Regions from separate parts of the Pseudarthrobacter sp. P1 genome, predicted to be linked through region 1. Evidence: riboswitches for the same ligand, from Rfam matches in the RefSeq annotation. Region 1 holds a riboswitch; each other region holds the start of a gene.
What was found. A riboswitch is a leader RNA that binds a small molecule or an ion and turns the genes downstream of it on or off. The one in region 1 is predicted to bind S-adenosylmethionine.
Positions count from the first base shown of each region.

Region 2: linked by a shared signal. The riboswitch ahead of ACQCSX_RS17860 (hypothetical protein) and the one ahead of ACQCSX_RS12455 (DUF1737 domain-containing protein) in region 1 are both predicted to bind S-adenosylmethionine.
Region 3: linked by a shared signal. The riboswitch ahead of ACQCSX_RS08465 (aminotransferase class V-fold PLP-dependent enzyme) and the one ahead of ACQCSX_RS12455 (DUF1737 domain-containing protein) in region 1 are both predicted to bind S-adenosylmethionine.

Region 1 is NZ_CP189584.1:2,646,431-2,649,627, forward strand. It holds gene ACQCSX_RS12445 (aminodeoxychorismate lyase) at 1-379, shown strand, start outside; gene ACQCSX_RS12450 (Pr6Pr family membrane protein) at 393-1,040, opposite strand; SAM riboswitch class IV at 1,139-1,261, shown strand; gene ACQCSX_RS12455 (DUF1737 domain-containing protein) at 1,331-1,579, shown strand; gene ACQCSX_RS12460 (rhodanese-like domain-containing protein) at 1,576-1,968, shown strand; gene ACQCSX_RS12465 (O-succinylhomoserine sulfhydrylase) at 1,991-3,197, shown strand, end outside.
Region 2 is NZ_CP189584.1:3,795,231-3,798,427, forward strand. It holds gene ACQCSX_RS17845 (VIT1/CCC1 transporter family protein) at 1-278, opposite strand, end outside; gene ACQCSX_RS17850 (ArsR/SmtB family transcription factor) at 472-807, shown strand; gene ACQCSX_RS17855 (SRPBCC family protein) at 804-1,295, shown strand; gene ACQCSX_RS17860 (hypothetical protein) at 1,353-1,649, opposite strand; SAM riboswitch class IV at 1,666-1,787, opposite strand; gene ACQCSX_RS17865 (sodium:solute symporter) at 1,894-3,197, opposite strand, start outside.
Region 3 is NZ_CP189584.1:1,786,155-1,789,351, reverse strand. It holds gene ACQCSX_RS08470 (class I SAM-dependent methyltransferase) at 1-18, opposite strand, end outside; gene ACQCSX_RS08465 (aminotransferase class V-fold PLP-dependent enzyme) at 68-1,498, opposite strand; SAM riboswitch class IV at 1,536-1,649, opposite strand; gene hisN (histidinol-phosphatase) at 1,723-2,535, opposite strand; gene rsgA (ribosome small subunit-dependent GTPase A) at 2,605-3,197, opposite strand, start outside.

The DNA of each region.
Region 1 (3,197 bases):
CCAGGGCGCCGACGACGTGATCTTCACCAGCACCGACGGCCGCGTGCTGGAGGGCCCGACGTCCTCGGTCCTGCTCGCGCACATCAGCGACGACGGCGGGCTGCCGGTCAAGCGCCTGATCACCCCCGCCCAGGACAGCGGCATCCTGCCCGGCACCACCCAGGGCGCACTGTTCGCCGCGGCCCGGGCGGCCGGCTGGGAACTGGGCTACGGACCGGTGGTGCCGGCGGACCTGATGGACGCCGACGCCGTCTGGCTGATTTCCAGCATCCGGCTGCTGGCACCGGTGAACCGGATCGACGGCACCGAGGTGGGCACGGCCGCGGTCCGCGCGCAGCTGACGGCCGAGCTCTCGGCCCTGCTGGCCGGCACCGAATAGCACCAGGCCGGGCCTAGGCCGGCTGCAGTGCCGGCGACCCGGTGCGCACCAGCGGGCGCAGCTTGTTGGCGGCCACGGCCAGGACCACGCTGACGGCGAGGAACGCCACGGTGATGCCCAGGCAGGTTGCCGCCACCGGGCCATAGCCGCCGGAGGTGTCGGGGTTCAGGAACGGGTAGGCGTACCAATTGATGGCCGCACCGCGGATGAGCGAGTAGGCCAGGTACAGCACCGGCGGGAGCAGCCAGACCCACAGCCGTGAGTACGCCATCGGCCGCTGCGGGGGCTGGACGAGCCAGTCCAGCACAATGACCACCGGCATGACGTAGTGCAGCACCGTGTTGATCCACGGCAGCAGCGACCCCAGGTCCACCTCGCGCAGCAGGGCACTGAAGACGATGCCCACCAGGGCCATGCACACCACCGAGGACCCGCGGATGATGTCCCCGGTGCGGGTGCCCTCCTTGCCGGTGATCAGGTGGGCCGCGGCAACAAGGAGCACCACGGCGGCAAAGAGGTTGGACAAATTGGTGAAGTAGCTGAAGAAGTTCACCACGTCGTAGCCATTGCCCAGATGGATCACCAGTTGGGTCCCCACCGCAACCAGCGTCAGCACGCCGAAGAACAACCGGGCAACAATAAGAACGATTCTCGGACTCATGGTCCATATCCTGCCATTGGGCCCCGCGTTCTTCATGCAATGCCACATTCGGCGGCACGTTTGCCCGCAGCGCCGGCCCGTATGCTACTTTTTCCCTGAGTAATGAGTGCCAGCGCCAAGCCCTGACTTGCTGGCCGGCAACCCTCTGTTCCAGCGGGGTGCCTTAGGTGAATACTCGGCAATACCTAGTGATATACGGCCAAGGTTTGCAAGTGTGGACGCCCCTGGTGCAGCCTCTTTTTGGCTACCCTCCCCGCTTGCGCTCCCGCCGCTTGCAATCGAGGAGAACCATGTCTGACCACGAAGCCCCGCTCGCCTACCGGCTGATCACCGGACCCGACGACCACGCATTCTGTGTGCGCATTTCCGACGCCCTGGCCGAGGGGTACATCCTCCATGGCAGTCCGTCCGTGACGTTCAACGGCACCACCGTGGTGGCCGCCCAGGCCGTTGTCCTGCCGCACGCCGTCGCCGCCTCCGATGCCGCCGTCGCCAACGCCGTCCAGGACCTGGAGTACGACGGCGAGGGCCACGCGTGAGCTACGCGGGCGACCTCGCCCCGGCGGAGGCCTGGGCCAAGGTGGAATCCGGGGCCCTGCTGGTGGATGTGCGCACCGAGGGCGAATGGGCGCACATCGGCGTCCCGGACACCACCTCGCTGAGCGTTGAGCCGCTGTTCATCCAGTGGAACCTCGCCGGCGGCACGCCCAACGCCGCCTTCGTGGACCAGCTCACCGCCGCCGCACCGGCCGGTGCCGAGCTGGTGTTCCTGTGCCGCTCCGGCGTCCGGTCCATCGCCGCCGCCGAGGCCGCCACGGCCGCCGGCTTCACCTCGTACAACGTGCTCGAAGGCTTTGAGGGCGAGCCCGACGCCTACGGCGACCGGGTGCTAAATGGCTGGAAAAATCGCCACCTGCCCTGGAAATAGCACCCACGCTTTAAGGATTTCAATGAGCAATTTCAACCCCAACGCCGCAGGCTGGGCCCCCGACACGCAGTCCGTGCGCGGCGGACTGGACCGCACCAACTTCCAGGAAACCTCCGAGGCCCTGTTCCTGAACTCCGGCTTTGTCTACGAATCGGCCGAGGCTGCCGAACAGGCCTTCACCGGCGAGGCGGACCGCTTTGTCTACTCCCGCTACGGCAACCCCACGGTGGCCACGTTCCAGGAGCGGCTGCGCCTGCTCGAGGGGACCGAGGCCTGTTTCGCGACGGCGTCGGGCATGTCCGCCGTCTTCACCGCCCTGGGCGCGCTGCTGGCCGCGGGCGACCGCGTGGTGGCCTCCCGCTCCCTCTTTGGCTCCTGCTTTGTCATCCTGAACGAGATCCTGCCGCGCTGGGGCGTGGAGACAGTCTTCGTGGACGGGCCGGACCTGGACCAGTGGCGCGAGGCGCTGTCGGTGCCCACCACCGCCGTGTTCTTCGAATCCCCCTCCAACCCGATGCAGGAGATCGTGGACATCCGCGCCGTGTGCGATCTGGCCCATGCGGCCGGCGCCACGGTGGTGGCCGACAACGTCTTCGCCACCCCTCTGCTGCAGAAGTGCGGGGATCTGGGCGCGGACGTGATTGTCTACTCCGGCACCAAGCACATCGACGGCCAGGGCCGCGTGATGGGTGGCGCCATCCTGGGCACCAAGGAGTTCATCGACGGACCCGTCAAGAACCTGATGCGCCACACCGGGCCGTCGCTGTCCTCCTTCAACGCCTGGGTGCTGACCAAGGGGCTGGAGACCATGGGCCTGCGCGTGGCGCACTCCTCGGCCAATGCCCTGGCGCTGGCCGCGTTCCTGGAACAGCAGCCGGCCATCAACTGGGTGAAGTACCCGCTGCTGCCCTCGCACCCGCAGTTCGAGCTGGCCAAGGCGCAGATGAAGGCCGGCGGCACCGTGCTGACCTTCGAGCTGGCGACGCCGGCCAACGGCACCGCCAAGGACGCCGCGTTCGCGCTGCTGAATGCGCTGAACATCGTGGACATTTCCAACAACCTGGGCGATGCCAAGTCGCTGATCACCCACCCGGCCACCACCACGCACCGCGCGATGGGCCCGGAGGGCCGTGCGGCCATCGGCCTGACCGACGGCGTGCTGCGCCTCTCGGTGGGGTTGGAGGACCTGGAGGACCTGACGAAGGACCTGGCCCAGGCCCTCTCCGCCA
Region 2 (3,197 bases), 1.1 Mb from region 1:
AAGCGGCGCGCCAGCAGGCCCACCAGGCGGTTGCGGAACGAGGGGTGCGCAGCAGTGTCGGCATGCTCGCCCAGCAGGTTCAGCCAATGCTGTTCATGGCGGCCCTCGGCCTCGGCCAGGGCCAGCAGGATCTGCTGCTCCTCGCCGTCTCGCCGCTTGGCGAGGTCGCGGTAGACGGCGGCCTCGGCCCGCTCGTCCGCCAGATATTGGCGCCAACGCTTGATGTCGGCGGGCGTAGGGGTGCGTTCCAGCACGGTGGATCTCCTCTGGTCAGCCATCACTGTAGCCCGTTGGCGGGTTGAATACTGGACGGTAAACCTGTCCGCTGGATTTCGGCCCGGCGAAATTCCCGCTCCGTTGGTTGGGCTTGTCCCCGGTGGTTGGGCCTGCCGAAACCGGGGTCTTGACAGCGCCCGCACGGAGGATCATATTTAACACAGCGGTTAATTAACAGATTGGTGAAATACGTACATGGCCACCGACCAGCTCAGCCTGATCTTCGCCGCACTGGCGGACCCCACCCGGCGGGCCATCCTGGCCCGGCTGAGCGAGGGGGAGGCCACGGTCGGTGAGCTGGCCGAACCATTCGAGATTTCACTGCCCGCCATCTCCCGGCACCTGAAGGTGCTCGAGGGGGCCGGACTGATCACCCGAAGCAAAAGCGCCCAGTGGCGCACCAGCAGGCTCTCGGCCGAGCCGCTGCGGGAAGTGGCCGCCTATATGGAGAAATACCGTCGGTTCTGGGACAGCAGCCTGGACCGGCTGGATGAACACGTCAAGCGAATCCAAAGGGAGCGATTGAAATGAGCACCGCAGAAAACACCGTTGACACACTGGCCCGCGAGGGCGAATCCATGGTGGTGGACGGCACCACGCTGACCATCGTGCGGTTCTTTGACGCACCGCGCGAGGTGTTGTTCGAGGCCTGGACGGATCCGGACCAGCTGGCGCAGTGGTGGGGCCCGGAGCATCTGCACACCCCGCGCGACAGCGTGGCGATCGAGGCCGTCGTCGGCGGCTTCTGGAAGGCCAGCATGGTGATGGACGACGGCAGCGGCGAGTTCCCGGCGGTGGCCCGCTTCACCGCGGTGGAGCCGCCGTCGCGCCTGGAACTGCATGAGCCGGCCTCGGAAATGTTCCCGTTCGAGATCACCATGAAGATCACCTTCGAGGACGTGGACGGCCGGACCCGGATGACCATCGTGCAGCACTTCGCGACGGAGTCCTTCGACTTCGACGATTCGGTCAAGGGCTGGGGCACGTCCTTGGAGAAGCTGCGCCGCCTGGCTTCATAGCCCAACTAGGGCGCATTTATCGTCGAAAACAGCGCGTTTTTCGACGATAAGTGCGCCCTAGTTGGGCGTACGGGCGGGGTGGAGGCGGAAATGCAGCTCGACGCCGGAGCGCCGGCCCGTGGCGGCGACGGCGACGGCGAGGGTTGCGGACGCAGCGTGCCAGCGGGGCGGGGCGACGGCGCGGTCCAGGGCGGCGCCCAGGGCGGCGGGGTCGGTGCACCACCAGCGGCACCAGGAGCGGCCCAGCCGGAATTCGACGGTGCCCAACAAGGCGTCGACCGCGGGCAGGGTCCGGACGCCCGCGGGCGCGGAGGCGGCGGACGGGGCGGCAAGGGAGGGGATGGTGCGGGCCATGGCGGACAGCCTTCGGTCGGTGCTCTTGACCGCGCCGGTGTGTCTTGGGCCGGGCGCGGACCGCTTCCTCATCCGAACCACCCGCGAACATGGGGTTGGTGTGCGGCCAGTCGGAGCTTGGCACCGCATCTCTTGAAGCTGGAACCAGCCTAAACCCAAGCCAACTACAACGGCGGCCGGGCTGCGCCATATGACGCAACCCGACCGCCGTCGGCGATGTAGTGCAGGTGTAGTGCGGTGGAGCCTAGTTGGCTGACGATGCGGCGCCCTCGGGCACCTCGTCCAGCTTGGCGCCGGCCACGCGGGCATCCCAGGCCGTGCGGATGGCTGCGGGGGTGGGCTTGGTGGACAGCGAGACCACGATGTAGACCACCAGGGAGGCGGCCAGACCGTAGTAGATGGGCTCGTTGGCGTAGACGCCGTCGGCGCTCGGGATGGCCCCCGTGGAGTAGAGGATCAGCAGGGTCAGGGTCAGAACACAGCCGACAGCCATGGACCAGGCCGCGCCGATGCCGGTGCCGCGCTTCCAGACCAAGCCACCGAGGATGGCGACCAGCAGACCGCCCACCAGGATGTCGTAGGCAATGGTCAAGGCGACGACGACGTCCTGGGTGATCATGGCGATCAGCACCGCGACCACGCCCAGGCCCAGCACCCAGTAGCGGTTGGCCTTGACGTCGTGCTCGGGGTTGTCGGTGTCGGAGGTGTCGATGGTCTTGCCGAACCAGCTGGCCACAAACGGGACGACGTCGGCGCGGGCCACGGTGGCGGCGGCGATCAGGGCGCCGGAAGCAGTGGACATCATCGCAGCCACGGCAGCGGCCATGACGATGCCGCCGATGCCGATCGGCAGGATGTGCGTGGCAACCTCGGCATAGACAACGTCCTTGCCCAGGGTGGCCACGTCAATGTCGGGCAGGGCCACGCGGGCGGCCAGGCCAATCAGCGCGCCGGCCACACCGTAGAGGATGCAGTAGATGCCGGCGGTGGAGCCGCCCCAGCGGGCCACCGTGGGGTTCTTGGCGGTGAAGACGCGCTGCCAGATGTCCTGGCCGATCAGCAGGCCCAGGGTGTAGACCACGAAATACGTGATGATGGTCTGGATGCCGATGCCGTCGAGCTGGAAGAACGAGGCGTCGACGCGGGCGCGGATGCCGTCCAGGCCGCCGGCCGCATTGAGGGCGAACGGCAGCATCAGGAAGAAGACGCCGACGGTCTTGATGACGAACTGGACCTGGTCGGCCAGGGTGATGGACCACATGCCGCCGATGGTGGAGTAGACCAGCACGATGGCGCCGCCGACGGCGATGGCCAGCCAGCGCTCCCAGCCGAACAGCACGACGAAGATGGTGGCGTAGGCGCCGGTGGAGGTGGCGCACAGCATCAGCGTGTAGGCCAGCATGACGATGCCGGAGGTCTTGGTGGCCTCCTGGCCGTAGCGCAGGCTCAGCATCTGGGAGACCGTGTAGATCTTCAGCTTCTGGATGGTGCCGGCGAAGAGCAGGCTCAGCAGCAGGACGCCGACGCCGATGGCGACCACCAGCCACA
Region 3 (3,197 bases), 860 kb from region 1:
CCCGCCGATGGCTGCCATATGCGCTCCTGAACGTTGACGGAAACAAGCCCGTCAACTCTACCGCGTGCTAGTCGTCCTCGGGGTCGATGGTGCAGGGGGCGGCGCCTGCCGTGCCGGGGGTGTTCGGTGCCCAGTCCGGGTACCTGCGGGCATCGTTGGCCGGAACCCAGCGGCCCGAATCCACCACGTAGTCCCAGCCCAGCCCTGACTCCACCAGCGCGGCCACGCCGTCGACGAGGCGCTGGGCGTCCGCCAGCCGGGAGCCCACGCCAAAGCTGGCGCGCAGCGATCCGGAGGGCAGGCCCAGGCGGCGCAGCAGCGGGTGGGCGCAGAACTTGCCGTCGCGCACGCCCACGCCGTGCTCGGCGGAGAGGTAGGCCGCCACCAGCCCGGCGTCGTAGCCCTCGACGGAGAAGTTGACGACGCCGATGCTGCCGCTGCCCGGGTAGTCGCCGGAATCGCTGAAGAGCCGGTGGACGGTGACGGAGGGGATCTTCGACAGGCCCGCCACCACGTGGTCGCGCAGGCCCTCCTCGTGGCTGTGCCAGGCGGACTCGTCCAGGGCGGAGAGGATCTCCGCGGCCTTTGCCAGCGTGGCGGCGCCGAGCACATTGGGGGAGCCGCCCTCGTGCCGGGCCGGCCCGGTGGCCCAGGTCACGGTGTCCAGCCGGGCTTCCTTGACCGCGCCGCCACCGGCCAGGTGCGGGGTGCCCGCGTCCAGCCAGTCCGGGCGGCCAACGATGACGCCGGAGCCGAAGGGGGCGTAGAGCTTGTGGCCGGAGAAGACCACGTAGTCGATGCCGTCGTCGGCGAGGTTGAGGCGGCGGTGCGGGGCCAGCTGAGCGGCGTCGACCACGATGCGGGCACCATACCGGTGGGCCAGTTCCGCGAGCTCGGCCACGGGCAGGATCTCGCCGGTGACATTGGAGGCGCCGGTGACGGCCAGCAGCACCACGGAGCCGGCGCGCAGCTGCGTTTCGATCCGCGAGAGCGTGGCCGCGATGGAACCGGCGGCCACCACGCTGCGGTGCGGCAGGCGCTGCCAGGGCAGCAGGTTGGCGTGGTGTTCGATGTCCAGGTAGAGCACCTCGCCGGTGGGGCGGGAGCCGTCCTCGGTGGCCAGCAGCGTTTCGACGCAACCGGCCAGCAGGTTCAGGGAATCGGTGGTGTTGCGGGTGAAGATGACGGCATCATCGGCCCGGCCGCCCACAAAGTCCCGGATGGTGTCGCGGGCGTTTTCATAGACGGACGTGCTGACCTGGGAGGCAAACCCGGCCCCGCGGTGCACGCTGGCGTAGTACGGCAGCACCTGGGCCAGGTGGTCGGCCACGGCCTGGACGGCCGGGGCCGAGGCGGCGTAGTCCAGGTTGGCGTAGCGGACGCTCCCGCCGGTGATCAGCGGGGCGGACAGGTCGGCGCCGGTGACGGCCAACAGGGGTTCGACGGCGGCGGCAGCCGCGGTGGAGATGGAATTTTTTTCAAGGGTTGCAGAGCTCATGAAAGGACCTCACGGGAAGGATCCCGGACAGTGCCGTGATCCGCGCTTGCCAAGACCGCTCCGGCCTGGCCAGGTCGTCACCCGGGGCACCCCGCCGCGAAAGGAGGGTTGCCGGCCAGCAAACCGGGGTTTAGCACTGGCACTCGTGACCTATGCCCAAAATGCTAACCCCGGTGGGGTGCCGGGCGCATTTGTTACATCCCTTTGCGTCACACTGCGTCGTGCTACAGGAGGTCGTCGAGCCCCGGGTTGAGCCGGTTCAGGACCTCCGAATGCAGGATGGAGTTGGTGGCCAGGGCGTTGCCGCCGAAGGGGCCCTCCTCGCCATCGAGGGAGGTGAAGCGCCCGCCCGCCTCGACGACGATCGGCACCAGGGCCGCCATGTCGTACAGGTTCAGTTCCGGCTCGCAGGCAATGTCGACGGCACCCTCGGCCACCAGGCAGTAGGACCAGAAATCGCCGTAGGCGCGGGTGCGCCAGACATCGTCGGTCAGGGCGATGAACTCGTCGCGGTTGCCGCGTTCCTTCCAGCCGGAGAGCGAGGAATAGGACATCGAGGCGTCCGCCAGGTTGGCGACGTTGGAGACGCGCAGCCGGGTGGCGGCGGCCAGCGACTTGCCCGTGAAGGCCCCCGTGCCCTTGGCGGCCCACCAGCGCTTGCCCAGGGCGGGGGCGCTGACGACGCCGACCACCGGCTGGCCCTCGTCCACCAAGGCGATGAGGGTGGCCCAGACCGGGACGCCGCGGACAAAGTTCTTGGTGCCATCGATGGGGTCGATGATCCAGCGGCGCGAGCCGTGCCCGCTGCTGCCGAATTCCTCGCCGAGCACGGCATCGCGGGGGCGGGCCCGGGCGAGCTGGCTGCGGATGGACTCCTCGGCGGCCTTGTCGGCGTCCGTGACGGGCGTCAGGTCCGGCTTGGTTTCCACAGCCAAATCGAGCGCCTTGAAACGAGACATCGTCAAAGAATCAACGGCGTCCGCCAATACGTGGGCCAGGCGGAGATCGTCGTTGTAGCCTTGCGGTTCATGGTTCATGGCATCACACTATCGCTGGTTGTGGCAGGGGCGGGGAGGCAGGGGGACCCGCGGCCGGGTTCCGCCGGATTAGAGGATGGTGCCGAGTTCCTTGGCTTCGGCGCGGCCCTCGGTGCGGTCCGAGCTGCCCAGCAGCCGGCGCAGCGAGGCCAGCCGGGCCGGGCCGGCCTCGCCGGCGCTGCCGTCGGCCACCCACGGGTCCAGGCCGCAGTTGACGGCGGCGCTGTTGTGCTTGCAGCCACGCTCGCAGGCATCGGTGCCGGGCTCCAGGTCGGGGAAGGCGTGCAGAATGCGGTCCGGATCCACGTGGGCCAGCCCAAAGGAGCGGATGCCTGGGGTGTCGATGATCCAGCTGCCCGGCTGGGCGTCGCGCAGCCGCAGGGCCAGCGCCGAGGAGGAGGTGTGCCGGCCGCGGCCGGTGACGGCGTTGACGCCGCCGGTGGCGCGCTGGGAGCCGGTGAGGGCGTTGACCATGGTGGACTTGCCGACGCCGGAGTGGCCCACCATGACGGAGACCTTGCCGTCCAGATGGTCCTTGAGGGCGTCGACGGCGCCGCCGGCCAGCAGGGCGGATTCGCCGTCGTCGCTGCGGGCATCAATGCCCGAGGCGGTGTCCGAGGCCGTGCGGCTGACCACCACCGTCATGTCCAGGTGCTCGTAGT